DNA from 4 places in the Rothia sp. 27098_8_27 genome. Region 2 is predicted to be linked to each of the others. Evidence: predicted binding sites of a transcription regulator. Region 2 holds the regulator's gene; each other region holds the start of a gene.

Region 1 (7,910 bases), on a different contig from region 2:
CCGCTGTTCATCGTGGAGAACGGCCTGGGTGCACGCGACGAACTGGTCGAGGTGAACGGTGAGCTCACCGTGGAAGACGACTACCGCATCGACTACCTGCGCCAGCACCTGCACGCGGTACGCGAGGCGATCGAGGACGGCGTGAACGTGCTCGGCTACACCACCTGGGGCTGCATCGACATGATTAGCGCCTCCACCGCGCAGATGTCCAAGCGCTACGGGTTCATCTACGTGGACCGCAACGATGACGGCACCGGCACCCTGGCGCGCTACCGCAAGAAGTCCTTCCACTGGTACCGCGAGGTGATTGCCAGCAACGGCGCGGAGCTTTAGAAAGTTCTAGACGCTGAACCCCGCGAAAATCCCGGCACGCGAAACTCAGCAGCAAAAAGCCCCCGAGACTCTGATCTCGGGGGCTTTCGCGCCATATGCTGTTTGTCTAGTGCCTGTTATGCCTAGTGCGGGCGGCTCTAGTCTGTAGGCAAATCTAGTCCATGGGTAGGTCGTTCAGGCTGGTGGACACGTACTCCCACCAGGTCGGCACCAGCCCGGCATTCATCGCAACCCTCTGCGACAGCATGTGCGACGGGCTCGTACCGTAGAACGGCAGGTACCCTTCCGCCAGGGTCAGGCGTGCCGCATCACGCACCAGGGCACTCGCAATACCCGCACCGCGGAAGGCGGGCAGCACATCAATGCCAATCTGACGCATAATCGGCGAATCATCACTCAGGCCAACCATAGCGATAGGGTCTGCGAGCGCGGGGCTCTCCCCCGCTGCGGGTGCATCAGATGCCTTAGATGCGTTCTCATCCACCGGGTATGCGGCGAGCACCACCACGTCCGGGCGGGTCACGCTAAAGCCCAACGCGTTCGGGTAGCGTTTATCCCCGCGGAAACGCTCAAACTGTTCAGCGTCCAGCAGCTCCACACGCAGGCGGGTTACGCGCGCCTCGGTGTCCTCCGGGTCAACCTCAAGGGCACCGGCGGAGGCGTTTGCCTCCCTACGGATGGTGCGCTCGCCCGTGATTTCGGCAAGCAGCGCAGCCTTCAGCTCGGCGGGGTCAACGCGGCGCATCATGCCCACACCGGGCACGGCGCACTTGACCTCCTGCGCCTGCACGCCCTCGGGTACGACCGAGTTCAGCAGGGCGCGGCCGGGCGTGTAGTAGATGCTCGTGCCGCTAACCTGCTGGGTGTAGGGGGTGAGCAGTTCATTGAGCTGGCGCAGCTGCGCGTAGTCGCCGAGCCAGTTCGACTGGTCGCCGAGCATGTAGTCGATGGCCTTGTCCAGCACGCGCGGATGTTTGGCGCAGAGAATGCCGACGCTCGCGTAGTTGGCGACGCGCAACTCCCAGATATCGTCGTTGCGGCGGCGTGCGGCACCCATCTTCTCGGAGGGCGGCTGCACGGTGGCGAGTAGCGGCAGGCTCTCGGCTTCCGGGTAGTCGCGTAGCTCTTCGAGGGCGCAGCTAATCGAGCCGGGTGCCTGGCAGAAGTCCGCCTCCAGCTGGGTGTGCAGGATGTGCCGCGCCCGGTCTAGAGTGGTCACGGCACCGCGACGCGCACCGAGGGCGGTGAGCTTGGCTTGGGCTGCTTTGACGCGATCTTCGGTGTTCACGGGGTCCTCTCGTTCGTCATTGAGTTTTTGGTTGAGATGCGGTCACCGCATCCCGCCGCAGTGTCATCGACAGGGAGACGGGGTGGCAATACGGTCTCAGCCCGACCCTGCGCGCCACACGGGCGCGGGGTCGGGCTGCCTACGCTATTTCAGAATTTCCGCCAGGAAGGCGCCGGTATGCGAGCCTTTGACGGTCGCCACGTGCTCCGGGGTACCTTCGGCGATCACGGTGCCGCCGCCGCTACCGCCTTCGGGACCCATGTCGATAATCCAGTCGGCGCACTTGACCACATCCAGGTTGTGCTCGATGGTGATGACGCTATTGCCCTTGTCAACCAGCGATTGCAGCACGGCGAGTAGCTTGCGGATGTCTTCAAAGTGCAGACCGGTGGTCGGCTCGTCCAGCACGTAGATGGAGCGGCCGTTGGAGCGCTTCTGCAGTTCGGTTGCGAGCTTCACGCGCTGCGCTTCACCACCGGAGAGGGTGGTTGCGGGCTGGCCCAGGCGAATGTAGCCCAGGCCCACGTCCACGAGGGTGTTCAGGTGGCGCGCAATCGGGGTGAATGCGGCGAAGAACTCTGCTGCCTCCTCCACGGGCATTTCGAGTACGTCGGCAATGGTCTTGCCCTTGTAGTGTACTTCGAGGGTTTCGCGGTTGTAGCGCTTGCCGTGGCAGGTTTCGCAGGGCACGTACACGTCCGGCAGGAAGTTCATTTCAATCTTCAGGGTGCCGTCGCCGGAGCAGTCCTCGCATCGGCCGCCCTTGACGTTGAAGGAGAATCGACCCGGGGTATAGCCTCGCATTTTTGCTTCGCTGGTCTCTGCGAACAGCTTGCGGATGTGGTCGAACACGCCGGTGTAGGTGGCGGGGTTCGAACGCGGGGTACGACCGATGGGCGACTGGTCAACGTGAATGACCTTGTCCAGGTGTTCCAGGCCGTCGATGCTCTTGTGGCGGCCGGGTACTTGCTTGGCGCCGTTGAGCTTGTTCGCCAGGGAGGTGTACAGAATGTCGTTGACCAGGGTGGACTTGCCCGAGCCGGACACGCCGGTCACCGCGGTGAACACGCCCAGCGGGAAGGACACAGTCACGTTCTTGAGGTTGTTTTCGCGGGCGCCGCGCACGGTCAGCTGGCGTTCCTTGTCCACGGGGCGGCGGGAGGCGGGCACCTCAATGCTGCGGCGGCCAGCCATGTAGTCGCCGGTAATGGACCGGGTGTTTTTCAGCAGCTCCTCAAAGCTGCCGGAGTGCACGATTTCGCCGCCGTGCTCGCCGGCGCCGGGTCCTACGTCCACGATCCAGTCGGCTTCGCGCATGGTGTCTTCGTCGTGCTCAACCACGATAAGCGTGTTGCCCATATCGCGCAGCTTGGTGAGGGTTTCGATGAGGCGGCGGTTATCGCGCTGGTGCAGACCGATGGAGGGCTCGTCGAGCACGTAGAGCACGCCGACCAGACCCGAACCGATCTGGGTTGCGAGGCGGATGCGCTGCGCCTCACCGCCGGAGAGCGTACCGGCGGAGCGTGAGAGGGTCAGGTAGTCCAGGCCCACGTCCAGCAGGAACTGCAGGCGCGCATCGATTTCCTTGAGGACCTGCTCGCCAATCTTGGCTTCGCGGGCGCTGAGCTGCAGTCCGCGCACGAAGGTGAGCGCGTCAGCCAGGGACAGGTCGGTGATGTCTGCGATGGACTGGCCGCCGACCTTCACGCCGAGGATGGTCGGGTTCAGGCGCGCGCCACCGCAGGAGGGGCAAGCAACCTGGCGCATGTACTGTTCGTAGCGGTCGCGGGCGAAGTCCGATTCGGTTTCTTCGTGCTTGCGCTTAATGTACGCCTTCACGCCTTCGAACCCGGAGGTGTAGCGGCGTTCGCGGCCGAAGCGGTTACGGTAGGACACCTCAACCTTGTAGTCCTTGCCGTCCAGGATGGCGGCGCGGGTCTTTGCGGGTAGGTCCTTGAAGGGGGTGTTCAGGTCGAAGCCGAGCTCCTCCCCCAGGCCTGCGAGCAGGCGCAGCCAGTATTCGGTGGTTGCTTTGCCCTGCGACCAGGGGGCGATAGCGCCCTCGCCGAGGGTCAAATCGGGGTTGGGTACGAGCAGTTCGGTGTCTACTTCCAGGCGCGAGCCGATGCCGTCGCAGGCGCTACATGCGCCGAACGGCGAGTTGAAGGAGAAGGCGCGCGGCTCGATGGTGTCGATCTGCAGCGGATGGTTGTTGGGGCAGGCGAGGTTTTCGCTGAAGGAGCGGGTGCGTTCGGGGTCGTCCTGCTCGCGGTCCACGAAGTCGATGAGCACGCGGCCGTCGGCGAGCTTGAGCGCGGTTTCGATGGAGTCGGTCAGGCGCTGGTGAATACCGTCCTTAATGACGATGCGGTCAACGACCACCTCAATGGTGTGCTTGTACTGCTTGGCGAGCTTGGGCGGGTCGGAGAGCTGCACGGTTTCGCCGTCCACGCGGGCACGCGAATAGCCCTGGGTCAGCAGGTCCTTGAAGAGGTCAACGAACTCGCCCTTACGTGCGCTGACGACGGGCGCGAGAATCTGCAGGCGGGTGCGTTCGGGGTACTCCTGCAGAATGTCCACGATCTGCTGCGGGGTCTGCTGGGTGATTTCTTCGCCACATTCGGGGCAGTGCGGGTGGCCGATGCGCGCCCAGAGCAGACGCATGTAGTCGTAGATTTCGGTGATGGTACCGACGGTTGAGCGCGGGTTCTTGGAGGTGGACTTCTGGTCGATAGACACCGCCGGGGAGAGGCCCTCGATGAAGTCTACGTCGGGCTTGTCGACCTGTCCGAGGAACATACGCGCGTAGGAGGACAGCGACTCGACGTAGCGGCGCTGACCTTCCGCAAAGATGGTGTCGAAGGCGAGGGAGGATTTACCGGAGCCGGAGAGGCCGGTGAAGACGACCATCGCATCACGCGGAATGGTGAGGTCTACGTTCTTGAGGTTGTTTTCGCGGGCACCCTGAACCCGGATACTGGTCAGATCGTTCGCTTTGAGTGCGGTGCTACCGTGTGCCGGGCGGGGTGTCATCGAAAATCCTTTCGTCTTATCTTCGAACTTAAATTCTACACCCTCACGCCTTTCACCAGCGGGATTATGCGGCCGGTGAAGGCATGAGGGTGCAGTACTTATATGAGGTGGGCTGTCAGGCGCGGTTTACCAGCCGCGGGTTCCCCACTCTTCCAGGTGGGGGCGCTCGTCACCGAGGGTGGTGGAGCGGCCGTGGCCGGGCAGTACGATGGCGTCGTCTTCGAAGCCGCCGAAGAGCTTTTCGAGCACGTTGGAGAAGAGCTCGCCGAACTGCTGCGGGGAGTCAGTCTTGCCCACGCCGCCGGGGAAGAGGGTGTCGCCGGTGAACAGCAGGGTTGCGGGGGTACCGTCTTCCCAGGTGGTTTCGAGGGTGTAGACGATGGATCCGGGAGTGTGGCCAGGCACGTGCAGCGAGCGAATGACAGTGTCAGAGAGGTAGAAGTCGAAGCTTTCGCCGCCGATCAGTTCTTCTTCGACGGTGTAGTCTTCCAGTTCCTTAATCTCAGCAGCGTCAGCTGCACCCGCGGAGGTCACGGCACCGGTGAGGCGGTCGAGCTCCTTAATAGCGCGGATGTGGTCCCAGTGGCCGTGAGTAACCAGAATGCCGGTCAGACCAATAGCGCGGGGCCTGATGGAGTTGAAGTCCTCTTCCTTCTCCATGACGCGCACGCGGCGTTCTTCGCCGTCTGCCAGTTCAAGCTGCGGGCAGTCATTCAGGAGCGCATCGAGAGTGAAAGCGTAGAGTTCTTCTGCGTCGTCTGCGGGGTCGATGAGTACCTGCTCGCCGGTGGCGCGCATGGTGATGAGGTAGACGCTGTTGTCCATCTCGGAGACACTGAACGCACGGACAGTCAGCTCGGGGTTCTCAAAGATGAGGGTGGGTTCGGGGTAAGTAGTCATAGTTCCAGTGTAGGGGTTGTGACCGCACAGCATGCGCCTATGCGGTTCGCTCCCCTATCAGCGCATTCGGCGTTGAACGCGCGGGATACATGTACGGGTTGCATGTGCGGGATGCACAGGGAATAGATTCTGGAGCACGCCCGGTACAGATTAGGCTCAGTACAGATTGGGTTCAGCGCGGATTAGGTTCCGGGCGGATTAGGTTCCGACTGGACCCCGCCCGGCTGAGGGTTCAGCGAAATTCAAACAGCGAAATTCAAAAGTCCACTGAAATTCAAAAGTTAAACAGAGAAGCGACTGCGCATCGATACACAGTCGCTTCTCATGACACCCAGGGGTATCTATCACTCACTCAAACACAAGCAACCCGAGGACTTTGGAAATCTCACGATTACTTGATGACTCAATAGTAGCGAACTTTTTGGGGGCTGTTTTACCGCCCAATTTGGTACGGAGAGCCGGATTTAGTGACCCGCGCCTCAATGTAATCATTCTGTAATAAAAACAGGTGTTTTTTAGGGTATCCATACGTACCAATTTCATTTTTTTCGAGTTTTAGTGTGACTTATTTCACCCAAAATAATTTTAAATTTTCCCTCTTTTGACACTTCGGTGCACCTTTAACTTAAGCTTCACACTCGGCAATCCTAAAGGCTCAATACCCGGTTTTAGCCCGGTATTCCGCGGAAGTAGAGGGTTAAGGTGAAAGTATCTTCAAGTACTTGCAACTTCATTAACTGGAAAAAATGTACCACTCACCGTTCAAAATCTGCACGATTATTCGCGCGAGGGCAAAATCAATTGGTCTGTTTTGCCCCTGTAAGTACCCCCTAAAGTAGAGGTTTTATTACAAAACAATAACATCACACCCCCCACTAGGTTCACCAAGTGCACTCAATGAACCCGCCCCAAAAAAGCAAAATACCTAGTCAGTACTATATTTTCACAAAATGCAAGGTGATAAGCGGGTTAAAAATCAACCTCTATAGATTGTTTAATAAAACCTGACCTTCAAGCATACATAGAGCCCAATTATTGACCAGCAAGTACCAATTCCACCCTCAAAACAGGCGCTCTAGAAGCCTCAATGAAAGGTTGAAAGACCCCTCCACTAGGGGTTTCAGAATCCTTCACTCTCCCTGATTGCAGTCTGGTTGCAGCCTAGTTTCAGCCCGGGTTGTAGCCTGGCTGCAACCTAGTTTCACTCTATTTTCAAGAGCTCCGCTCCCCCGCCCTCAAGCGTTGCGCACCTCTTATTCGCCTCTCATGCTTCCATGTATCCGAGGCAGAGCATTCCACAAAAGCAGCATAGGGCACAGCAAAGGCGGCGCCCCTCCCCCGCTGTGGGGAAGGAGCGCCGCCTCCACTAGCTATAAATCAGCTGGATTAGTCAGATCAGCTAGAACAGCCGCCTTAGGACAGGCCGATCATCACGCCATTCTCGTCGAAGCCGATGCGCTCAGCTGCGGGGCTCTTGCTCAGACCCGGCATAGTGCGCATGGTGCCGCAGATAGCGTAGACGTAGCCAGCACCTGCAGCCAGGCGAACCTCGCGCACGGGCAGGGTCCAGCCGGTCGGTGCGCCCTTCAGGGTTGCATCCGAAGAGATGGACAAGTGGGTCTTCGCGATAACCACGGGCAGGTGCGAGTAGCCCAGCTCAGCGAAACGCTTCAGCTGCTTAGCGGCAGCGGGAGCAATGGAGATGCCGTCCGCGCCGTAGACCTTGGTCGCAACCTTCTCAATCTTGGTCTCGATGGAGTCCTCAAGATCGTAGGTGTACTTCAGATCCGAAACGTCGTCACATGCCTCAGCAACCACGTCTGCCAGGTCGGTGGTGCCCTTACCACCCTCAGCCACACCGCGGTGGATAGCGACGCGAGCACCAGCTTCCTCAGCGATACGGCGGATGGTCTCGTGCTCGGACTCGAAGTCAGTCGGGAAGGCGTTGATTGCCACGACCGGCTGAACACCGAAGTTGCGCACAATCTCGATGTGCTTCTTCAGGTTCTCTGCGCCCTTCTCCACATCGGAGGGGCTTTCCTGCAGCATGCCTTCGGGCAGGGGCTTGCCCGGAACGATCTTGTACAGGCCGGAGTGGGACTTCAGGGAGCGCACGGTCACGACGAGCACTGCTGCGTCCGGCTTCAGGCCGGAGACGCGGCACTTGACGTTGAAGAAACGCTCCGCACCCATATCGGCACCGAAGCCAGCCTCGGTAATCACGTAGTCGGAGTACTCCAGACCAACGTAGTCGGCGACCACGGAGGAGTTACCGGTTGCGATGTTGCCGAAGGGGCCCGCGTGAATCAGTGCGGGGGTGTGCTCCAGGGTCTGCAGCAGGTTCGGATTGATAGCG
Region 2 (7,910 bases):
CTCCTTCAGAACGGCATTAGCCTGCTTCTTGCGGGATTCACGAGCCTTGATTGCGGCTTCGTACTTGTACTTACCGTAATCCATGAGCTTGCACACGGGCGGCTTCGCGTTCGGGGCAACCTCGACCAGGTCGAGTTCGGCGTCCTCAGCCAGACGCAGAGCGTCCTTCAGAGGGACAACGCCTACCTGCTCGCCACCGGGACCGACAAGACGGACCTCGGGAACGCGGATACGATCGTTAATGCGTGGTTCGCTAATGACTAGCTCCTGTGCTCTGTGGGTTTCCCCGTGAATACTATCCGTTGCGGGCACTAAAAAAGCCCCCGCAGTTACACAAGCGGAGGCACAAACCAGCGTACGCCGAAAGCGGCGGACAAACCCGTTCACCTCAAAACTCGCAAACTAACGCCTGCGGCGGTCAACCGGGTGGGAGGCATGCTCCACTTGCAAACTGCCTACAACCATACCGCAGAATCCCCGACAGACGCAAGGAAATAGACGCAAAACACCATAAAAATTGCGGGGACTCCCCCAGAAAGTCCACAGAAGCGCCCACTCTTAAGGACGCATTTACCGAAACAAACGAAATATGAGATTCTAAGACTATGAGCACTGAAAACACGAACTTCCGCTTCACCGCGGAAGAAGAAACCCCCGTACACGGTCACACCGAACTCACCGAAGAGCAGGTCGAAGCCGTCAACGAACAGCTGCGCGACATCGCAGACGTACCCGCCATCGAAATCATCAGCTCCGCAGCCATCCACATGATGAGCGCTGCAGCCGTCAAGTGCGGCCTGGCAGCAGACGAAAACGCCGACGACCTCAAGGACCTCGACGAAGCACGCAAGCTCATCACCGCGCTGGCAGGCCTCGTCACCGCCGCAGCACCCGAAATCGGCTCCCAGCACGCAGCACCCCTGCGCGACGGCCTGCGCACCCTGCAGCTCGCCTTCCGCGAAGCATCCCCCTTCCCGGACGAGCCCGGCAAGGGCCCCGGCGAAAAGCTCACCGGCCCGGTCTACTAAACCGTACCCGGTCTATTCACAGCGAAGCCCCGTCTCCCTCACACTGAGGAAGATGGGGCTTCGTCATATATAAAGTCCGTTCGGGTTAGCGGGAGCGGTATCTTTAGCGAGAACCAGCGACCTCAAGAGCCTGCTCAAAACTAAAGTTGCCTACATACAGCGCCTTACCCAGCACCACGCCCTCCAAACCATGAGGCACCATAGAACGCAGCTTCACAAGATCAGCCAACGACGCCACACCACCGGACGCCACCACCCGACAAGCAGTCTGAGCCAGCACCTCATCCAGCAGCTCCGCACCGGGGCCCGCCAGAGAACCGTCCTTGCTCACATCCGTGACGATATAGCGGCGCACGCCCGCATTCTCCAGCCACGCCAGCGCCTCCACCACATCAGGACCCGACCAGTCGGTACCGCGAGCCACCGTCACCCAGCCCCGCTCAGGGTTATAGCGGGCATCGAGGCCAAGAGCCAGAAGATCAGAATCGGCGTAACGAGCCAGGGTGTCTTCAAGCCAGGAAGAATCCGCCAGAGCCGCGCTGGTCACGTTCACGCGGTCCGGGTTCAGGCTCAGGGCGCGCTCCAGGCTCTCAGCATTACGCACGCCGCCACTAACCTGAATACGAACCGGGGCAGAGCTCCGGGCGCTCTCGGCACGGACGGCGGCAACTACCTCGGACAGAACCTCAGTATTCGTGCCGCGACCAAATGCCAAATCAAGGTCAACCAGGTGAATCCAGCGAGCACCAGCCTTCACCCAGGTCAGAGCCGCCTCAACAGGGTCAAGGCGCTGCTCACCACCGGACAGGGTGCCGCCCACCGGGCGCACCGCGTAGCCTTCAGAAATATCAACAGCGGGCAGAAGTTCAAGAACGGGTGCAGACATTAGTTACCTCCCGCAGCAGTAGCGGAGTCGTCAGAAGACAGGCGACCGGTCACCGCCAGGGACGCAACCCAGCGGCGCATAAACTCCACCCCCAGCTCGCCAGAGCCCACCGGGCAGAACTGCACCGCCGTCAGAGGACCGTTCTCAACCGCCGCGATATAGGCGGGCTCGGTGACAGTCCAAGTCACCGCGGGAGGGGCAATATATTCAATGCTCTGGTCAAAAGCCCACTCAAAAACGCCGTGTTCAGATTTGAAGTGAGCCTCGCCCTCAAGATTCTTGAGCAGCGCACTATCGGAGGAAGAACGCAGGGCAGAAACACTGGGCGCCAGATCGCGGGTAGAAAGCTCCACGCTCTCACCGGGCCACTCCCCCATGCACTGAACCTGAACCTGCCCCATCTGCGGATGCTCCACCGTAACCGAATCGAAGAGGCAGCTCAGTGCCGCACCGGCAACCAGCACCGGACGACCGCCGGCAACACGGCGACCAATCACGCGCTCAGCGTCCTTAGCTTTCAGATCTTCATATGCCTCAAGAGAGCTCGCACCGCCGGTAACCACCATACCGTCAGCCTCACGCAGCTGATCGGGCACAGCGGTCACGATAACGTCCGCCCCCGCATCCTGAAGAAGCTTCACCAGGGCGCCACGAGTTCCGGGTTCCCCCAAAACGGCAACCACAGGACGGGCGGTCTGAGCATTCTGTACAGATTCAGTTTCGACGGGTGCGGATTCAACGGGAACAGGCATCGGTGCGCTCCTATTTCATAGGCTCAAGAATTCGGCTCAAGCGCTCTAGCTTGAGAGATAGCGGATTCGGAGTCAAGACATCAACCTCATGCAGAAGCCAACCACACGCGGGTCCATGCTTAGCGCTGAGTCTGAGGAATTTCCAGACGCTGACCGGCATCAACAGAGGTACTGGTCAACGAATTCAACTCCATAATACGAACCACAGTATCACGGGTGTCACCTTGCGGATCCACCGCCTGAGCAATATCCCACAGGGTCTCGCCGTGCTTGACCACAACGACGGTTCGAGTCACCGAAGCGTTCTCCACGGAAGCCGAAGCCGCCGGGCCAAAGAAGCTAATAGCACCGAGCACAATCAGCGCCGCCAAAGTCAGCAGAGGCAGACCCTTCAGGAAACCGCGCACAGTGCCAAGACGACGAATAGAAGAGGGAACCGTGCGCAGAAGCTCGCCACCCTTAGCCAGAAGAGCACTCTTCGCGCCAGGTGCCTGAGCCACAGAAGATGCCTGAGTAGAAACAGCAGGGGCAGAAACAGCGGGAGTAGAAACGGCGGGAGCGTGGGCGGGCTGAGCCACCTGCGCAGGACGGGGTGCATGAGCCGCACGAGAGGAGCGAACAGACTGCGAAGACGCAGGCACACGAGAACGCCCCTGCGCAGTGCGGGCAGGCGCGGTGCGGGCGGACGCAGTGCGGGCGGGGTGAAGTACCACCAAACCTGCCGGAAGGTGTGCAGAAGTGCCACGAGAAGCAATAGGTGCTGCAGTAGTCATTGTGGTTCCTTTCTCTCAGCTCGCCCCGGGGTTACCCCGCGGGTCTAGCAATGCCGAACGATACCCGCTCGGAGGTCCTAGTTGAGTGATAACTATGGAGTGGTGATTGTTAGGCGATAACTATTGGGTAGCTATTCTCTAGTTAGGTCAGAGCGTCGGGTGCACCGGGCTACGCGGGGTCGCACTGGGTGACCCCGGAACCCCATCCCCTGCGCTCTCTCTTCGCCAGATGCTCCCTAGAGCATCCGAGGTAGATCATGCGAAGAGAGGCAGAGGATTCGAATACATTCGAACACTCATTCACTCTCCTCTCCCGGAAGGCTCCGGGTCGAATCTTCGAATATTTTTCGAACATCCACCCGCAAATCCTGAATTTCAGGAGAGATTCAAGAGTATATACGAACTCTTGTTCTAAAGTCTAGCAGAGATGTACTAAAAATTTCTTCGAGTTTCGAAGAAAAAATCTAGAATATTTGTTTGAGTTTTTCGGTGTAGTGTTCTACACTGGTGTCAAGAGACGTTCCACACGCTCCTGATGAATCCTACTCACAGCAGGTTTCTGTACCCGTTACAGCTTGGTTCTGTATCGAATGCAGGTGTTGCTGGCTGAGTTTTATAGGGCGGAGGCACATACTCGTTGCCTGTGTATCGCTCCGGTATCGCTCCGGCACGGATAGAATTCCTCCACACCCTGACGAGATAAGACCCATTTCGGCAGAACCAAAAATTTTTAGGACACCATCAGAAAACGTGTGAAGCACCCATCCGTGCCCAGACCGGAATACAAAGGCCGGAGTACAGACCGAAGGAAAAGAAATGGCAACAGCACCCCGTCCGGCGCTGACCGCGCGCCAGCAGAAGATTCTTGACGCGATCCGCACCGAGATTGAACAAAAGGGTTACCCGCCGTCCATGCGCCAGATTGGTGATATGGTGGGTCTTGCGTCCCTGTCCTCGGTCACTCACCAGCTCGGTCGCCTCGAGACCATGGGCTACATTCGCCGCGATCCCAAGCTTCCCCGCGCCATTGAGGTCCTGGATGAGAATGGCGTCGGCATCCACGGTAGTGCTTCCTCTTCCCTGCCCGAGCTGCCGAACTTCGAAGTCGGCGATGAAGACCTCGTACCCGTTCCCCTGGTTGGACGAATTGCAGCAGGCGGTCCCATCACCGCCGAGCAGTCCGTGGAGGATGTGCTCGCCCTGCCCCGCCAGTTGGTCGGTAACGGCAAGCTGTTCATGCTCAAGGTCAAGGGCGATTCCATGATTGACGCCGCAATCTGCGACGGCGACTGGGTGGTTGTCCGCGAGCAGCACACCGCAGACAACGGCGATATCGTTGCCGCTCTGCTCGACGATGAAGCAACCGTGAAGGTGTTCCGTCAGGTTGACGGCCACACCTGGCTCATGCCGCGCAACTCCAACTACGAGCCGATTATGGGCGACCGCGCAACCGTCATGGGTAAGGTCGTCTCCGTGCTGCGCAGTCTCTAAAAGACGCGGGCTCTAAACAGCACAGCTTCTCAAAGAAGCTGTTTTAAACAACGCAGCTTCTAAAAGACATAGCCGCGAGGCTTTTAGCTCTATATAGAAATCACCCCGGTGATACGTGAACGTTCACGTATCACCGGGGTGATTTCTATATTTCTACAGCGAATATTTTCAAAGCGGCTATTTCCACAGCGGATATTCCTAAATCAGAGCGCGGCGCTGCCAGGATGGATCTTCTTACCCGAGCTAACGCTCAATACTCGCCGAAAGACGAGCCAGCGCGCCAATTACCGCGGCCTTATTCTGCGTTGACCACATCGGCGGCATCGCCTTCATCAAGAAACCGCCGTAGCGTTTAGTCGCCACGCGAGAATCCAGCACAGCCACCACGCCGCGGTCAGACACCGAACGGATTAGGCGACCGGCGCCCTGCGCCATACGAATCGCCGCGTGGTGAGCAGAAACCGCCATAAAGCCGTTACCGCGGTGACGGTTCACCGCCTCCGTACGAGCCTGCGCAATCGGGTCATCCGGGCGCGGGAACGGAATGCGGTCCATCACCACCAGGCGGCAAGAGTCACCGGGAACGTCCACACCCTGCCACAGGCTCATCGTTCCGAACAGGCATGAGTCAACGTCCTCGCTGAACTCCTCCACCAGAGCCTTGAGCGAAGACTCACCCTGCAGAAGAATGTTCAGGTCGCTGTGCTCACGCATGTACTCGGCGGCACGCTCGGCGGCGCGCTTCGAGGAGAACAGGCCCAGGGCACCGCCCTCCGAGGCCTCGCACAGCTCACGCAGACGCTCCAGCTGACCTTCATGCACACCGAATCCCGGAGGTTTCAAGTCTCCGGCAACGTACATAATGCCCTGCTTGCGGTAGTCGAAAGGCGAACCTACGTCGATGCTCGTCCAGCGAGGCGCGCCCTCGCCCTGCAGTCCCAGGGCACCGGCGGCAACGTCAAAAGAGTCACCCACCGTCAGGGTCGCACTCGTCAGAATCACGGTGCGGTCAGCGAACAGGCCGTCACGTAGCTGTAGGCCAACGCTCAACGGGGCGATGTTCAGGGTCGCCGGGTCGGTATCGGAAGCAGCCACATAGCGGCCGTTCTCCCAACCACCCTGACGAGAAATCCACAGAACGTCCTGCTCGCCCGAAGCCTCCAGAATGCGGCTACTCATATCGTGTACCTCAGAGACACGCGAGCGCGCCATCTGCAGGCCGGCGTCAACGTCCTGACCGTCCGGCTTCGTATCGGATAGGGCGGTGCGGGCGGCATCATTGACCGCAGAAATGGCGGTCAAAAGGCGACCATCCAGGCCTTTCAGCAGGCCCTCGGCAAGGCCCTCGAACGCGGTCTCCAGGGTGCCGGCAGCCATTTCCAGTGCGCCGGAATCAGCCTTCGAATGCTTCTTCACGCTACGCGCCGCACGGCGAACCATCGCAACCGTCAAAGAACCAGACACGGCACCTGTCACGCGGTCCACCAGCTCATGAGCCTCATCAATAATGACCGTCTCATGTTCGGGTAGAACCTTCATGCCCTCGAAAGCGTTAATCGCCAGCAGGGCGTGGTTCGTGATGACAATGTCAGCCTCAGCGGCACGGCTACGCGCCATCTCGCTAAAGCACTCTTCCACCAGCGGGCAGCGGCGGCCCAGACACTCGGCGGCACTGACCGATACCTGAGCCCAGGCGCGGTCAGAGACGCCGGGCTTCAGCTCGTCACGGTCGCCGGTCTCCGTGCGGTCAGCCCACTCGCGCAGGCGCACCACTTCCTCACCCACGCGGGAAGTCGAAGAAGGCATGTCAAAGAGAGCATCCGGCTCGTCTTCCGGGTAGCCGCCCTCCAGCTTGTGCAGGCAGAGGTAGTTATTACGGCCCTTGAGCAGAGCAACCTGCGCCTGCGATTCCGGGCGCGGCTCCAGCGCTTGTAGAAGACGCGGAATATCGCGGTTCACGATCTGCGCCTGCAGGGCAAGAGTCGCCGTCGCAACCACAATCGGCTGGTCCGACTCCCCCACCCGCGCCAGGGCAGGAACCAGGTAGCCCAGGGACTTACCGGTACCGGTACCCGCCTGGACTAGCAGGTGACGCTGCAGTTCAAGAGCCTGCGCCACATGCGCCGCCATGGTGCGCTGACCGGCACGGTTCTGACCGCCGGTGGCGGCAACCGCCTCGTCCAGCAGGGTCAGGGCGTCCTTCGCACCGGGCAGGGTCTCAAGCTCCTGCCCGGTGAATCGGGTGCCGTCGGTTGCCGGTCCGGGTACAGTTCCCGGGGTGTTTTTGGGCGCGTTGATGCTCTCGGTCACGCTCATACGCTCCTAGAGAGCCTCGGAGGTAGAGGACTGTTCGGATTCAGAAGCGGTCGCTTCAGCCAGGGCGTGTGCCTCCGCAAGTTCCTCTTCCAGAACCTCCAGTAGGTCGCCCTCCAGCACATACTCGGACAGTTCGGAGGCGACATCCTCACGGACCAGAGCCACCACGAATGTGCCGTCCGATACGAAATCGGTGCTCTTAATTTCGGCGTCCCATTCGTGCAGGCGCGAAATAATCTCACCGTGCGAGTACGGAATCAGCAGCTTCACCTCAATGGAGGGGCGCGGAATGGTGTCCGCAATCTTCTGCTTCAGCTCATCAATACCCTCACCGGTACGCGCCGAAACGATCACGTGCTCCGGCTCGCGCTGGCGCAGACGCTCCAGCACGAACGGGTCGGCGGCATCCGCCTTATTCAGCACAATAATCTCGGGGATATGGCGGGCGTCGACCTCCGCGATGACCTCGCGGACAGCACGAATCTGTCCCTCCGGGTCCGGGTGCGAAGCATCGACCACGTGCAGGATGACGTCAGCGTCAGCGACCTCTTCCAGGGTGGAGCGGAACGCCTCGACCAGCTGGGTCGGCAGCGAACGCACGAAACCCACAGTGTCGGAGAGGGTATAGCCGATACCGTCCGGGGTCTGCGCCTTACGGACGGTC
Region 3 (7,910 bases), on a different contig from region 2:
ATTTAGAATTTCGCACAGATTACTCTAAGGAACGAGATGCTCTCACAGGAGATTTCCAAGCGCTGGATCGATTTCTTCGCTTCCCGCGGCCATACTGTGGTGCCTTCGGCATCGCTGATTTCGAACGAGCCCGGCGCTATGTTCACCATCGCCGGTATGGTGCCGTTCATTCCCTACTTCCTGGGCCGTGAGACCCCTCCGTTCTCCCGCGCGACCAGCGTGCAGAAGTGCATCCGCACCCTGGACATTGAAGAGGTCGGTAAGACTGCGCGTCACGGTACCTTCTTCCAGATGGCTGGTAACTTCTCCTTCGGTGATTACTTCAAGGAGCAGGCGATTCCGTTTGCTTACGAGCTGCTGACCACCCCTCAGGATAAGGGCGGTTTCGGCCTGGATCCGGAGCGCCTGTGGGTCACCATTTATGAGGGTGACGATGAGGCCTTCGACATTTGGCACAACAAGGTGGGCTTCCCGGCTGAGCGTATTCAGCGTATGGGCATGAAGGAAAACTACTGGTCCACCGGTCAGCCCGGCCCCGCAGGCCCCGACTCGGAGATCTTCTACGACCGTGGCCCCGCCTACGGTAAGGAAGGCGGCCCGGCGGCTGACGATGACCGTTACATTGAGATTTGGAACCTCGTGTTCATGCAGTACCAGCGTGGCGAGGGCATCGGTAAGGATGACTTCGAGATTCTGGGTGATCTGCCGAAGAAGAACATCGATACCGGTCTGGGCGTTGAGCGTCTTGCCATGCTGCTGCAGGGTGTTGAGAACTTCTACGAGACCGACCAGGTTCGCCCCGTTCTGGACGCTGCTTCTAAGCTGTCCGGTAAGAAGTACCACGGCTCTGAGTCTGCTGAGGACGAGGGCTACGAGGATGACGTGCGTATGCGCGTGGTGGCTGACCACATCCGCTCTTCGCTGATGTTGATTGCTGACGGCGTGACCCCCTCCAACGAAGGTCGCGGCTACATTCTGCGCCGTCTGATGCGCCGTGCGATTCGCGCGATGCGTCTGCTGGGCGTAACTGAGCCCTGCCTGCCCGTGCTGTTCCCGGCTTCGAGTGATGCGATGAAGGGTGCGTTCCCGTACGTTGCTGACGACTTCGAGCGTATTTCCCGTATTGCGTACGCTGAGGAGAAGGCGTTCCTGCACACCATTGAGACCGGTACTGAGCGTCTGGAAGAGGCTGTTGCTGCCGCTAAGAAGGACGGCTCCAACGCTGTTTCTGGTGCTGAGGCGTTTGCTCTGCACGACACCTACGGCTTCCCGATTGACCTGACCCTGGAGATGGCTGCTGAGGCTGGCGTGAAGGTGGATGAGAAGTCCTTCCGCGAGCTGATGGCTGAGCAGCGTCACCGTGCGCAGGCTGACGCTAAGGCGAAGAAGGGCGCGTTTGCTGACCTGTCCGAGCTGCGTAAGCTCGTGGATGAGCGTGGCTCCATCTTCACCGGTTACACCGAGCTGCGTACTGAGACTAAGCTGCGTGCAATCCTGGTGGACGGCGTTTCCGTGCCCGCCGCTAAGGCTGGCGACAAGATTGAGGTTGTCCTGGACGAGACCCCGTTCTACGCGGAGGCTGGTGGCCAGGCAGCTGATACCGGTGTTATTACCGGCAACGGTTTCATCATTGACGTTCAGGACGTTCAGCAGCCCGTGAAGGGTCTGAGCGTTCACCGCGCCGTTGTGCGTGAGGGTGAGGTTCACACCGGTGCCGATGTTGTGGCACAGGTTGATGTTCAGCGCCGCCGCGACGGTGAGAAGGCACACTCCGGTACCCACATCATTCACGCTGCCCTGCACCAGGTGCTCGGCAACGAGGCTACCCAGCGTGGCTCTTTCAACAAGGAAGGCTACCTGCGCTTCGACTTCGCGTGGGGCGAGGGCCTGTCTGAGTCCGCTAAGCGTGAGGTTGAAGAGGTTGCTAACCTCGCTATCCGCGATAACCACGAGGTGATTACTCGTGAGATGCCGATTGCTGAGGCTAAGGCTCTGGGCGCTATGAGCCTCTTCGGCGAGAAGTACGGCGACGTGGTGCGTGTTGTTGAAATCGGCGGCGAGTTCTCCCGCGAGCTGTGCGGTGGTACCCACGTTGGTTCGTCCGCTGAGATTGGTTCGCTGTCGCTGCTGACCGAGAGCTCCGTGGGCTCCGGCAACCGCCGCGTCGAGGCCCTGGTGGGTCTGGACTCCTTCAACCACCTGGCAGCTGAGCGTACCCTGGTGAACCAGCTGACCGGCCTGATGAAGGTTCAGTCTTCCGCTGATCTGCCGGAGAAGATTAACCAGACTCTCGCTAAGCTGAAGGCTGCTGAGAAGGAACTGGCTCAGCTGCGCCGCGAGAAGCTGCAGGCTGAGGCTGGCAAGCTGCTGGAGAACGCACAGACCATCGGTTCTGTTCGCGTTCTGGCGCATGACGCTGGCGAACTGGACGCTAACGGCGTTCGTGAGCTGGCTCTGGATCTGCGTTCGCGCTTCGGCTCCGAGGCTGCGGTTGTCGCTGTGGTGGGTGTGGCTAATGGCCGCCCCGTCGTCCTGGTGGCAACCAACGAGGGTGCTCGCGAGGCTGGCGTGAAGGCTGGCGCTCTGGTCCGCGTCGCTGCCGGTGTTCTCGGCGGCGGTGGCGGCGGTAAGGACGACGTCGCTCAGGGTGGTGGCCAGGATGCATCCAAGATTGGTGCTGCACTGGACGCTGTCCGCGACGCTATCGCACAGGCTCAGGCCTAAACATGGCAGAATTCCAGCGCGGAGTGCGGATGGGTGTCGATGTGGGTAACGCCCGCGTCGGCACCGCCCTCAGCGACCCCGACGGTATTCTCGCCACCCCGCTCAAGACGCTGCGCCGCGACGCGAAGAAGAACTCTGACCGCCGTGTTTTGCGTAAGCTGATTGAGGTGAACGAGGTGGTGGAGGTTTTCGTCGGGCTTCCGAAGACCATGCGTGGTGGGGATTCTCCCTCCACGGAGATGGCTCGGGAATACGCTCAGGCTCTGCGCTCCGAGCTGGATGCCGAAGAGAAAACACACATTAACATTTGGCTGGTGGATGAGCGACTCACCACCGTGAGCGCTCACCGTGCACTGCACGAGGCTGGGGTTTCCAGCCGAGATTTCAAGACTATGGTTGACCAGGTGGCGGCTGTGAACATTTTGCAGTACAGCCTGGATGCCCTCAAGGCGGGGCAGTCCGTAGCCGGGTACAAGGTGAGCGATCCGGCCCACGAAGAAAACCGACCGTCCGAGTCAGAAGGGACCACGGTCGGTGCCGTCAACGAAACGGAGAACCTTCAGTGACCGAACAGAATAAACATCCCGAAGAGAGCGGGCTCGACCTCTTTAGGCCGACAGCCGAGGATGAACGTAAGGGCATCACCGGCATCACGATGGAACAGGAAATCGTGTCGGTGGCTACGTTGCGTGCGCGTAAGCGCCGCCGCCGCGCCATCATGCTGAGCGCTATTTCCTTGTTTGTGGTGGCTCTGGTCATCATTTCGGGTGCCTTGATTACTCGCTATGACCCGTTCAAGACTCGTGACTACTCGGGTGGCGGCAATGGTACGACCGTGACCTTCACGATTCGTTCCGGCCAGTCCACCGCGCAGGTGGCGCAGGAGCTTGAGGCGGCGGGCATCATTGCTGATGCTGATAAGTTCGTTGAGGTGTACACCAAGGAGAGCAAGGGCAAGTACCTGCAGCCTGGCACCTACGAACTGCAGCAGCACATGAGCAGCTCGAGCGCGATTACGACCATTATCGAGGCGAACAGCAACGTACTGTACCTGGCGATTCCGCAGGGTAAGCGCGTGAGCGAGACCATCGATCTGATTGTTTCTGGCTCCGATGGCGCGTTCACCCGCAAGCAGGTTGAGGACGCGGTCAGCAACTACACCCAGTACGGTGTGCCGAGCAACTTCCCCTCGATTGAGGGTTGGCTGCACCCGGGTGAGTACCGCTTCCCGAAGGGCACCGACATCAAGAAGGTCATTCAGACCATGGTTGATAAGACCAAGGCTGACCTGAAGGAAGCCGGCGTGAGCGGCGATCAGAAGATCTTTGAGGTTCTGACCATCGCCTCCATCGTGGAGCTTGAGGCTCAGCCGAAGGACTACGTGGCGGTTGCAGGCATCATTGAGAATCGTCTGAACAACCCCGATGGTGAGACTTCGGGTCTGATCCAGTCGGATGCGACCGTGACCTACGGTCTGGGTGTCCGCTCGTACCACCTGACTGAAGAGCAGAAGGCCGATAAGAGCAATAAGTACAACACTTATGCGAATAAGGGTCTTCCGAAGGGTCCGATTGGTTCCCCGCAGCTGGCTTCGATTAAGGCTGCTGCGGCTCCTGAGAAGAACCCGTACTACTACTGGGTGACTGTGGACCTGGATTCCGGTGAGACTAAGTACTCCCGCACGTATGCTGAGCACCAGCGTTACGTTGAAGAGTACAACCAGTGGTGTTCTAAGCACCCGAACCGCTGTAGCTAAGTTGTAGCTCATTGGTTTAGCTGGTAGCTACGATTTGGTAGCTTCGGCGTGAAGGTTCCTTGCTGAGGCGGGTACCGCCTCCACGAGAGTGGGGGAGGTGCCCGCCTTTGCTGTACCCGAATATTGGTTTGTCCCTTAAAATGGGTAGAGTGCGCCCATGAACGCGGGTTCGTGGCGTGCGTGTCCGCAAGCCCGCAAGCCCCGAGCGTTGAGTGTTGAGAGCGTTCCCCAGCGTTGAGAGCGAGAGAGTATCGATGAAGACTGAACCGTACCGTGAGGCCCCGTATCTTCGCCGCGCCTACGTGCTGGGGCACCCTATTGCGCATTCGCTGTCGCCTGCGCTGCATCGTGCCGCGTATGACTTTTTGGGTGAGCAGAATTTGGGTTATAAGCGCCGCGATACTCTGCCTGATGATTTGCCGGCGATTATGCGCGGGGTGCGCCACCCGGACGGTACGGAGGACGCCCCGTATATTGCGGGCCTGTCGGTGACGATGCCGTTGAAGACCGCCGTCATCAAGTATTGCGATGAGCTGAGTGAGACTGCCCGAGTGACCGGTGCGGTGAACACGGTGTATCCGCGCGGTGAGAAGGTGCTGGGCGATAACACGGATGTGATCGGCATCGTAAACGCGCTGCGCCACGCCGGTTTGGAGCCGGAACCGCTTAAGGATTCTGCCGCGATTGTGGGCGGGGGAGCGACCGCTATTTCCGCCCTGACCGCACTGCATCAGCTGGGGTATTCCCGTGTGAGCGTGTACGCCCGTTCGCTGCATAAGCTCGGTAGCGTGCAGGAGGCAGCGGACCGCCTGGGCGTTCAGCTGGAGCAGGTTTCCCTTGCTGATTTGCCGCAGAACCTTGCGGAGCGCGGTCATCACCCGGTGGTGTCTACTCTTCCTGCCCATGCGGCGGATGAGTGGGCGAGCCAGCTGAGCGGGCTGAAAGGTGCCTCCGCAACGCACCAGCCGGTACTGCTCGATGTTGCGTATAACCCGTGGCCTTCGGTGCTGGCGAGTGCCTGGGAGGCGAACGGTGGCACGGTGGTTTCTGGCCTGGAGATGCTGCTGTATCAGGCGGTGGAGCAGGTGCTGCTGTTCACCGGCCGTGAACTGCAGCCCGCCGAACTGCTGGGTCTAATCAATGCGATGTGCGCGGCGGTTGATCTTGCGCCTCGTGCTTCCGTTTCGTGAAAAAAGCGTGCTTTCACTCGCTCAGTAAACAGGCATTTTATACACTATTTATACACGTGAAGAATTATTATTCCTTCCTCCTGCGCTGCGGTGCGGGTGCGATGAAAAGAGGTTAACCTATGGCTCTGCGTTGGCTCACTGCCGGAGAATCCCACGGCGAGGCGCTCGTCGGCATTATTGAGGGCGTACCCGCCGGTGTGGAACTCACCAGCGACATGGTGCGTGACGCCCTGGCTCGTCGCCGCCTTGGCTACGGCCGCGGTGCCCGCATGAAGTTCGAGGAGGACCGCGTGCGCATCCTGGGCGGTGTGCGTCACGGCCTGACTCAGGGCGGCCCGGTCGCGATTGAGATTGCGAACACCGAGTGGCCCAAGTGGACTGACGTGATGAGCTCTGACCCGGTGGATCCGAAGCTGATTGAGAACCGTGCGCGTAATGCTGCGCTGACCCGTCCGCGCCCCGGTCACGCCGATTTTGCGGGTATGCAGAAGTACAACTTCTCTGAGGCTCGCCCGGTGCTGGAGCGCGCCTCCGCGCGTGAAACTGCGACCCGCGTGGCTCTTGGCGTGGTTGCCGCCCAGATTTTGAAGGCTCTGGGTGTTGAGCTGGTTTCTCACACCGTGGCTGTGGGTGGCGTGCACGCTCCCGAGGGCGCCCCGGTGCCTTCGCCCCGCAACGTTGACCAGCTGGACGCTGACCCGCTGCGCTGCTTCGACAAGGCAACCTCCGACGCGATGGTTCAGCGCGTGGACGAGGCTCACAAAGACGGCGAGACTCTCGGCGGCGTGGTTGAGGTGCTTGCGTACGGTATGCCTCCCGGACTGGGTTCGTACGTGCACTGGGACCGCCGCCTGGACGCGCGCCTTGCCGCAGCGTTGATGGGTATTCAGGCTATTAAGGGCGTTGAGGTTGGCGACGGTTTCGCGACCGCTGACCGCCCGGGCACTGCCGCTCACGACGAGATTTCCATTGGTGAGCACGGCGTTACCCGCGATACCAACCGTGCAGGTGGTATTGAGGGCGGCATGAGCATTGGCGACCTGCTGCGTGTGCGCGCGGCAATGAAGCCCATTGCGACCGTGCCGAAGGCTCTGAAGACCATTGACACTTCCACCGGTGAAGAGGCTCGCGCCCACCACCAGCGTTCGGACGTGTGTGCCGTTCCCGCCGCCGGCGTGGTGGCGGAGGCTATGGTCGCCCTGGTGCTCGCTGAGGCTGCACTGGAGAAGTTTGGCGGCGACTCGATTGGTGAGACTCGCCGCAACATGGATTCCTACCTGGACGCCATTCCGGCGTCTCTGGCGTGGGAGTCTAACGTGGCTGGTTGGGACGCGTAGTGCCCCTTCCGGCGGAGTCTGAGGGCCGCGGCGCTAAGGGTCGCGGTTCCGGGGAGGTTTCTGTGGAGCAGGGTGTTCGCCCGGTCGCTTCGAGCCCCCTTGCGCGTATTGCTGCGGCAACGCAGCGTGCGCGAGGGGGCGCTTCGCCGCGCCCGGAATCCGGCGCAGAATCCGGTGTATCTGAACCCGGTGTACCTGCTGCGGCTGAGCAGAGTGTTGAGGCTGCGGGCGCTGGGGCTGTTGAGGTTGCTGGCGCTGGGGTTCGTGAGACTGTTGCGCGTGAGGCTACCGCCTCGGTTTCTTCTGCGTCAGTTTCTTCTGCGCGCCCGGCTTCTCGCGTGCCCACCCCCGCTGACCTGATGCGTTCTGGCGCCCGCCCCCTGCCCGCCGCCGCTACGGCGAGCACGCAGGGTGTGCGCCTGTACGCCTCCTCGGTGTCTGAGGACGCCGACCCGGCGCTCGGCCTGGACGAGGACCTGCGCCTGAAGCTGCTCAGCGCCCTGCAGGGCATGGGCACCGCTGAAGAGAAACCCCGCAAGGAACCCGCGAAGGCGGAAGCGCCCAAGCCGGCGCCTCCGAAGCAGGCTCAGCCTGCAGAAGCGGCGGGGGAGAGCGCTACCGCTTCTGCTCCCGTGCAGAAGGCTGAACCCAAGCCTGTACCGGTCACGCCCGCAGCCCCCGTAGGTGTGCCCGAAACCTCCGTAGCTGTGCCCGCGGCTGAACCCGCCAAGCCGGTCCGTCCGACTCCGGCGCTGTTCGGCAAGGTTCAGGTTGCCGCGCCCGCAGTACCCGCTGCGCCCCCCGCGGAAGAAGAGAACCAGGCAGGGGAGAAGCCCTTCGACGCTTCCGAACTGCCCGCAACCCCCGCTGAATCTGTGGCACCCGCAGAGCTCACCGCACCCG
Region 4 (7,910 bases), on a different contig from region 2:
GCGCTTCCTCTTCGCATCAGACGAATCAGTTTCAGGCAGAGGAATCGGGCCAGCGGGCCGAACCGCAGGCTTCTCGGCGGTCCCTGCGGGATTCTCAGCGTTAGCGTTCACGGCAGGTTCTGCACTCATTCCAGGCTCCTTCGGGCTCAAGATAATCAGCCGCACACTCAGGTTCCTCATCATTGAGGGCTATACCGGCCAAACCAGCCATCAGCAGGCTCAAACGCGAGCGCACAGTATCTTCACTTCTTATCCTACCCAGCGGTCTGGAACGCGCCAAACTATGCGACGTTTTAACACACCCGAGCGCGTTTTCTGAGCGAATATCCGGGTGGATGCACGGGCACGCTAAAGGGGAGCCGACACCTTTCGGTATCGACTCCCCTATCGTTAGCAACGCCAGTAGCGCTGGCGGAACGCTGGCTAACCGTTCAGGTTCACGCGGTGAATCTCAATGGTTGCACGTGCCGGCTTCTTAGCGGGCTTCTCGGCTGCCTTCTCGTCCTCGGTCGCCTTGTCAGCAGACTCCTCAGACTTCGCAGCCTCGGCGGGCTCCTCCGAAGAATCACCCTCAGCATCGTCAGCATCCTCAGCGTCCTTGAAGTTGCCGCTCTCCACCTTCGCGGTGTGCTCACGAATCTGGGGCTCACCCAAACGCAGCGAAGCATACAGCGGAGCAGATACGAACAGCGTACCGAACATGCCCACCAGAATACCCACGAACAGCGACAGGGACAGGTCCTGCAGAGTACCTGCACCCAGGATGAACGCGCCGATGAACAGGATCGCGCCCACCGGCAGAACACCCACAATAGCGGTGTTAATCGAACGGACCAGGGTCTGGTTCACCGCCAGGTTAATCTGCTCGGCAAAGGTCGTGTCGCGGCGTTCCAGCACATCCTCGGTGTTCTCGCGGATCTTATCGAACACCACCACCGAGTCGTACAGCGAGTAGCTCAGAATCGTCAAGAAACCAATAATCGCACTCGGAGTAATCTCGAAGCCGAACGCTGCGTACAGGCCAACCGTCACCACCACGGTGAAGAACAGACCCGCAATAGACGCCAACGACATCTTCCAGGTACGGAAGTAGAACGCCATACCAATCAGCGCAAGCACCACAAACGCAACCAGACCCCAGAACGCCTGACGGGTCACATCCGCACCCCAGGTCGGGCCCACAAACGAAGAGGTCACGTCATTCTCAGAGACGCCGTAACCCTCCTGCAGAGCCGCCTTCACCTGCAGAGTCTCATCATCGCTGAGCTTGCTCATCTGGGCACGAATCGTACCCGGCGCAATATTGGTTACGCGAACATCCGAAGCGTCCTTCGCCTTCTCGTGAATAATGCGCTCACCCGTAGCAGTATCAACGTGCGCGGTCTTCGAGACCACGAACTCCGAACCGCCACGGAAATCAATACCCAGGTTGAAGCCGCCACCAACAGCCGGAATCAGAACCGAAACCGCCATCAGCACAGTAGCCAGCACCAGCCACAGGCGGCGCTTACCCACGAAGGGGTACGAGCGGGCACCCGAATGCAGGTCATTACCGAAGCGGGCAAAAGCATTAGGTTTCACATCGGTAGCCATGCTTAGCTCTCCTTCTTCTCATCAGAAGCAGACTCGTCAGCCTCAGCGGCAGCACGCTCTGCACGGCGACGCTCAGCAATGCTCAGCTGCTTCTCCTCCGGGCTGCGGAGGCGACCGGCACCACGGTACAGCGGCGTAGCGCCCAGCGACTCAGGCGACAAGCCCGAGTGGCGGTGACCCTCACCGAAGTAGCGGGTATTCGCCAGCAGAGTCAACATCGGGTGGGTGAACAGGTACACGACCACAAGGTCAGCAATCGCAGTCAAACCAAGAGTGAACGCGAAGCCCTTCACCGAACCAACCGACACCACGTACAGCACCACAGCAGCCAGCAGGTTCACAGCCTTCGACGCCAAAATAGTGCGGGATGCACGCTGCCAACCGTGATTCACCGCCGACGGGATCGTGCGGCCCGCACGGATCTCATCACGGATACGCTCAAAGTAGACGATGAACGAGTCAGCCGTAGCACCAATCGCCACAATCAGACCCGCCACACCAGCCAGGGACAGGCGGTAGTTCAACGCCCAACCCAGCAGCGCAATCGCCTCATACGAAATGATGCCCGCAACAATCAGCGACATCATCGTGACAAAGCCCAGCAGACGGTACTGGAACAGCGAGTACACGAACACCAGCAGCAGACCAATCAGACCGGTCAGCAGACCCACACGCAGCTGCTCCGAACCCAGAGTCGCAGAAATCTGCTGCTCCGACTGAATCGTGAAGCTAATCGGCAGGGCACCGTACTTGAGCTGATCGGCGAGAGCCTTCGCCTCCTGCTCAGTGAAGTTACCGGTAATCTGCGGCTTACCGTCAGAAATCACTGCCTGCGACACCGGGGAAGACAGCACCTTGCCGTCCAGCAGAATCGCGAAGCGGGCACGCGGATCATTTGCGTTCTGTGCACGAATCGCGTTCAGGCGAGAAGTAATGTTCTGGAACTTCTCACGAGCAGCATCGTTGAACTGAATGTTCACAGCCCAACGGCCCGTAGTCACGCCCTGACCGCTCGTCTCCTGCGAGTGGCTTGCGGTAGAAATATCGCTACCGCTCAGCTCCACAGGACCCAGAATGTACTTCTCCTGACCATCAGTGGAACACGCCACCATCGGCTTAGTCGGGTCAGCACTATCGGCATCCTCATTACGTGCCGCGGTGCAGTCCTTCGCCTCATACTGCTTGTACAGGTCCGCAGTAATCCAGTTACGGTCCGAACCATCAGTCGGCTCCGCGGACGGCTTGGGCAGCTTATCGTCCGCAGTGCGGGCATCCTCAGCCACCGCAGTACCGGCACCAGAAAGCAGCACCGGGCGGAACGTCATATTTGCTGACGCCTGAATCAGCTGACGAGTCTCAGCGCTAATCGTTCCGGGAACCGAAACAACCACGTTATTACCCGAACCGAAAGAGGTGGTAACCTCTGCCTCCGAAACGCCGGCACCATCAACGCGCTGACGAATAATCTCAACCGCCTGGTTCAACTGCTCCTGGGAGACGTTCTCATCCGAAGAGCCATTGACCTTCGGAGAAAGAATCATCTGAGTACCACCCGAAAGGTCCAGGGCGAGCTTCGGTGCCCAAGAACCTCCCGAGTAGGTGCTGCCGAAAATACCGGCAGCCATAACAACCATGAGCAGGACCATCGAGAGGAGCGCCCCTCGCGCGGCTGCAAGCGGTGAACGCTTAGCCATAATGTTCCTTCTTCGTGTGAATAGTATTGAGTGTTCTACAGATTCCGTAACGCGAAAACCCGACGCCGCTCACTGGGCGCCGGGCTCATACGCGCTGAATTACTTAGCAGTATCAGAAGAGGTATCGGAAGCGGGAGCTTCGGATGCGGTAGCCTTGTACGCGTCCTCGGTCAGGGGCGCTGCGGGGGCTTCATCCTCAACAAGGTTCAGGATCGCGTTCATGGACGCAGTAATCACAACGCCCTCTGCAATCTGAAGCTGCAGCTTGTTGTTCTCAAAGTCAGTGCTGACAACGGTGCCGTAGACGCCGGAAGCAGTCATCACCTGATCACCGGGGACGAGCGCACGTCGCATTGCCTGCAGCGCCTCAAGCTGCTTCTGCTGGTTCTTCTTAGCGGAAGTAAAAATCCAAAAAATTGCAGCAAAGAAGACAATCGTCATGATGACGTTGATGAGGAAGTTAAGATCCATGGTCTCACTTTCACATCCGCACCCGTGCCGCTCACCGCGAGGGTTGAGCGTACCAGAAGGTGTGGAATCGTAGATACAGTACGTATCCATCCTACGCGAGAGCATGAGCTTTAGTGACCCGAACCAGCGTTTTTGTGAGGTTAACCTGAGTTTTGGACTCTCTCGGCGTAATTTTATGTCGCCGATAAAGACCGGCAGAGCCCGGCAAGAGCCCAATGGAACCCGACAGCGCCTGCAGAACCGGTAGAAAAGCTTGCCGCGCCCGCAGAAGAGCTACCGTCCCTACAGAAGAGCTACCGGGCGTACAGAGAAGCCCGCAGGAGGCGGATACCTCCCACGGGCTTACTGTGTTATCAGCTGGTGCGGGCCTAAAGCTGATACGGATCTAGAGCTGAATCTCCGGCGCTTCCAAGCCGAGGTGCTCCCACGCCGCGGGCAGAGCCACACGACCGCGCGGGGTACGACCAATCAGGCCCTCACGCACCAGGTACGGCTCGGCAACCGTCTCCACGGTCTCCGTCTCTTCACCCACCGCAATGGCGAGGGTGGACAGACCCACCGGGCCGCCGCCGAACTTGTGAATCAGCGCCTCCAGCACGGCGCGGTCCAGACGGTCCAGGCCGCGCGAATCCACCTCGTACATATCCAGCGCGGTTGCGGCATCGGTCGCGTTAATGCGGTCCACGCCGTTCACCAGCGCCCAGTCACGCACACGACGCAGCAGACGGTTCGCAATACGGGGCGTGCCACGAGAACGACCGGCAATCTCGGTGAAACCCTCGGAGGTAATCTGCATGTCCATCAGGCCCGCGCTGCGGCGCAGCACCAGCTCAAGCTCCTCCACCGAGTAGAACTCCAGGTGACCGGTAAAACCAAAACGGTCACGCAGAGGACCGGGTAGCAGGCCCGCACGGGTCGTCGCACCCACGAGGGTGAACTGCGGTAGCTCCAGCGGAATGGAGGTCGCACCCGCACCCTTACCGACCACAATGTCCACACGGAAATCTTCCATCGCCATGTAGAGCATTTCCTCAGCTGGGCGGCTCATACGGTGGATCTCATCCAGGAACAACACCTCACCGGGGGTCAGCGAGGACAGAATCGCCGCCAAATCACCCGAATGCTGAATCGCCGGGCCCGAGGTGATGCGCAGCGGCGCCTCCATCTCCGCCGCAATAATCATCGCGAGAGTGGTCTTACCCAGACCGGGAGGGCCCGACAGCAGCACATGGTCGGCGCTACGGCCACGCATCTTTGAAGCCTCCAGCACCAGGGACAGCTGCTGACGCACACGGCGCTGACCCACAAAGTCGTCCAGGGACTTAGGGCGCAGTGCCGCCTCAATCATCTTCTCTTCAGGCTCTTCTTCCATCGCCACCAGGCGCTGGGCGGGAGCTGAAGATGCCTGAGTGCCGGGCACCTGACCGGGAAAATACCCGCCGGAAACCAGGGACGCCGCGGGCTGCGGCTCATAGGGATTCTGGCTCATAGAATTCTTCTTTCACAAAAGTTTGAGTGGGATACGTCGAACAGGGCGCGCCGCTTAGTGGCGGCCCACCGTGTTCTGAGTACCCAAGGAGGCGAGCACACCACGCAGAGCCACACCCACCGGCTCAGTCTCTGCGGCAGGGTTGTGCTGCACGTAAGCGTCAATAGCGGCGGAAGCGTCCTTCTCGCTCCAGCCCAAGGAGGTGAGAGCGTCAAGCACCTGCGGCTTCCAGACAATGCCCTGGCTCAGCGGCAGCTCATCGGTCTGGCCATCGCTGAGAATCAGCTTGCCGGCAAGCTCCAGCACAATACGGCGGGCACCCTTCGGACCAATACCGGGAACCTTCGTGAACGCCTTATCGTCACCGGTCGCCACGGCGCGCTCCACCTCAGCGGCAGTGTGAACGCTCAACACCGCCAGCGCAATACGCGGACCAATACCGGAAACCGAAAGCATCATATCGAACACTTCACGCTCGGCAGGCTCCGAAAAACCGTACAGAGTCATCGACTCTTCACGCACAATCATGGTGGTCAGCACGGTAGCTTCCTCACCGGTGCGCAGCTTGGAGAGAGTACGCGCAGTAGCGTACACAAGCATGCCGAAACCGTTCACGTTAATCACCGCGTGATCAAGGCCCACCTGAGCCACACGACCGGTCAGGGATGCAATCATTTCTCTCCACCTTTCAACACCGCGCCCAGGAATAAGGCTCGCGGCAGTGTGAGGGCACCGGGAACTCCGGCACCCGCAGAACGCACTCCCCCAGTTCACGGGGAGACACTACAAGTATATTAGAATATTTCTTCTGAAATCAAGCATATATTCGAACTTCTTAGCGAATACATGCGAGCCAACAGGAGACGGCACACAGGCCCGCGAAGGCCCCCTCTAGTGGCGGCACCTCTAGCGGCGAGCGCGCGCCTCCGCCTCCATCCAGGCACGCTGCGCCGGAGTCAACGACCCGCCACGGCGAGCCTGCGCCGGGCGTGAACCCTGGTGAGTCTGCGTCTGGGCCGCCATGTTGATACCCGAACCGATGCCGCCGCCACGCCAGCCGTGACAGATCGCAATCGCCAGGGCATCGGCAGCATCGGCGGGCTTCGGCATGGAATCCAGCCCCAAAATACGGGTCACCATACGACCCACCGACGCCTTATCGGCGCGGCCGCTACCGGTCACCGCCGCCTTCACCTCCGAGGGGGTATGGAAGAACACCGGCACGCCGCGCATTGCCGCCGCAGAAATCACCGCGCCCGAAGCGTGCGCCGTACCAATCACCGTGTTCACCTGCTCCTGAGCGAAGATACGCTCAATCGCCAGGGCATCCGGCTTATAGGTGTCGAGCCAGTGGGAGGCGGCGTTGAAAATCCAGAGAATACGCTGGTCCAGAGACTCTGCCGGGATCGTGCCGGCAACACCCACGTTCACGAAGTGCGCCTTACGGTCGGCGGTCATATCGAGCATGGAGAAGCCGCAGCGGGTCAGACCCGGGTCAACACCCATGATGCGGGTTGCACCCGGCACACGCTCCACAGCGGCGGCAGTACGGTTCTCACGCATGCTATCGCGTGCGGCAGGTTGAACGGCAGCCATCATCTCCCCTTTCGACAAACTCCCTATAGAATCTCTAGATCCTAGCCCTTCAGAATCCTAGCACCCGGCACCGGGGTGTGCCACGAGCACGGTCACCGCGTAAACAATCACCGCGTGAACAGTCACCGCGCGCCCCGCGAAAAGTACCCAGCGCATCCCCAAAATGCGGTATCGCAGGCAATACAGCCCAGACGCTAAGAAGCCACTCCCCCAACCGGCCACCCTACGGCGGCTCGGTTAAAGGAGCGGCTTCTTCAAGCATCAGATATCAGAATGCGAGTGATTACTCAGCTGTGATTACTCAGCTTCCAGCTCTGCCATGACCTCAGCAGAAACGTTAGCGTTCGAGTAGACGTTCTGAACGTCGTCGAGCTCTTCAATAGCGTCTGCCAGCTTCATGAACTTCTTAGCACCCTCAGCGTCCAGGTCAACCTGCATGGTCGGGCGGAAGACCGGGTCGTCGTTGTTGTACTCCAGGCCAGCCTCGTCCAGTGCCTTACGGATCTCGGGCAGGTCGGTCGCTGCGGACACAACGGTGAAGATATCGCCCTCGTCCAGAACCTCTTCGGCACCTGCATCCAGAACAGCCATCAGAACGTCGTCCTCGGTCAGACCGTCAGTCTTGGTGACCTCAGCAACGCCCTTACGCTCGAACAGGAACGCAACCGAACCCTGGTCAGCCATGGTGCCGCCGTTACGGGTCACAGCCAGGCGAACCTCAGACGCTGCGCGGTTACGGTTATCGGTCAGACACTCAATGTACAGAGCGGTACCCTGCGGGCCGCGTGCTTCGTACATGATTTCGGTGTAGTCAATGGTCTCACCGGTCAGGCCAGCGCCACGCTTGATTGCGCGGTCAATGTTGTCGTTAGGAACGGAGTTCTTCTTCGCCTTCGACACAGCCAGGTCAAGAGCGGGGTTACCAGCAATATCAGCGCCGCCCATACGTGCTGCAACTTCAATTGCCTTAATGAACTTCGCGAAAGCCTTCGCGCGCTTAGCGTCGATAGCAGCCTTCTTGTGCTTAGTAGTCGCCCATTTAGAGTGACCGGACATTCGTATCTCCC

What was found. The regulator LexA, encoded in region 2, represses DNA repair genes until DNA is damaged. The targets are predictions, from matches to a motif close to TCGAACANNTGTTCGA.
Region 1: the regulator LexA is predicted to act here: its motif matches at 4,677-4,692, upstream of uvrA (excinuclease ABC subunit UvrA).
Region 3: the regulator LexA is predicted to act here: its motif matches at 4,597-4,612, upstream of O3675_RS01345 (shikimate dehydrogenase).
Region 4: the regulator LexA is predicted to act here: its motif matches at 6,062-6,077, upstream of ruvA (Holliday junction branch migration protein RuvA).

Annotation. Positions count from the first base shown of each region.
Region 1 is NZ_JAPWAJ010000001.1:428,446-436,355, forward strand. Features, by position in the region: gene O3675_RS01595 (glycoside hydrolase family 1 protein) at 1-333, shown strand, start outside; gene O3675_RS01600 (GNAT family N-acetyltransferase) at 488-1,621, opposite strand; gene uvrA (excinuclease ABC subunit UvrA) at 1,766-4,654, opposite strand; gene O3675_RS01610 (MBL fold metallo-hydrolase) at 4,781-5,554, opposite strand; gene O3675_RS01615 (formate--tetrahydrofolate ligase) at 6,968-7,910, opposite strand, start outside.
Region 2 is NZ_JAPWAJ010000002.1:282,563-290,472, reverse strand. Features, by position in the region: gene infC (translation initiation factor IF-3) at 1-312, opposite strand, end outside; gene O3675_RS04675 (DUF1844 domain-containing protein) at 606-1,028, shown strand; gene O3675_RS04670 (HisA/HisF-related TIM barrel protein) at 1,132-1,914, opposite strand; gene O3675_RS04665 (imidazole glycerol phosphate synthase) at 1,914-2,666, opposite strand; gene O3675_RS04660 (LysM peptidoglycan-binding domain-containing protein) at 2,786-3,439, opposite strand; gene lexA (transcriptional repressor LexA) at 4,256-4,930, shown strand; gene O3675_RS04650 (ATP-dependent DNA helicase) at 5,174-7,246, opposite strand; gene hflX (GTPase HflX) at 7,253-7,910, opposite strand, start outside.
Region 3 is NZ_JAPWAJ010000001.1:353,228-361,137, reverse strand. Features, by position in the region: gene alaS (alanine--tRNA ligase) at 37-2,724, shown strand; gene ruvX (Holliday junction resolvase RuvX) at 2,727-3,290, shown strand; gene mltG (endolytic transglycosylase MltG) at 3,287-4,480, shown strand; gene O3675_RS01345 (shikimate dehydrogenase) at 4,735-5,670, shown strand; gene aroC (chorismate synthase) at 5,790-7,007, shown strand; gene O3675_RS01335 (shikimate kinase) at 7,007-7,910, shown strand, end outside.
Region 4 is NZ_JAPWAJ010000001.1:393,104-401,013, forward strand. Features, by position in the region: gene O3675_RS01465 (bifunctional (p)ppGpp synthetase/guanosine-3',5'-bis(diphosphate) 3'-pyrophosphohydrolase) at 1-129, opposite strand, end outside; gene secF (protein translocase subunit SecF) at 424-1,593, opposite strand; gene secD (protein translocase subunit SecD) at 1,596-3,287, opposite strand; gene yajC (preprotein translocase subunit YajC) at 3,387-3,758, opposite strand; gene ruvB (Holliday junction branch migration DNA helicase RuvB) at 4,144-5,130, opposite strand; gene ruvA (Holliday junction branch migration protein RuvA) at 5,302-5,922, opposite strand; gene ruvC (crossover junction endodeoxyribonuclease RuvC) at 6,154-6,810, opposite strand; gene O3675_RS01500 (YebC/PmpR family DNA-binding transcriptional regulator) at 7,141-7,899, opposite strand.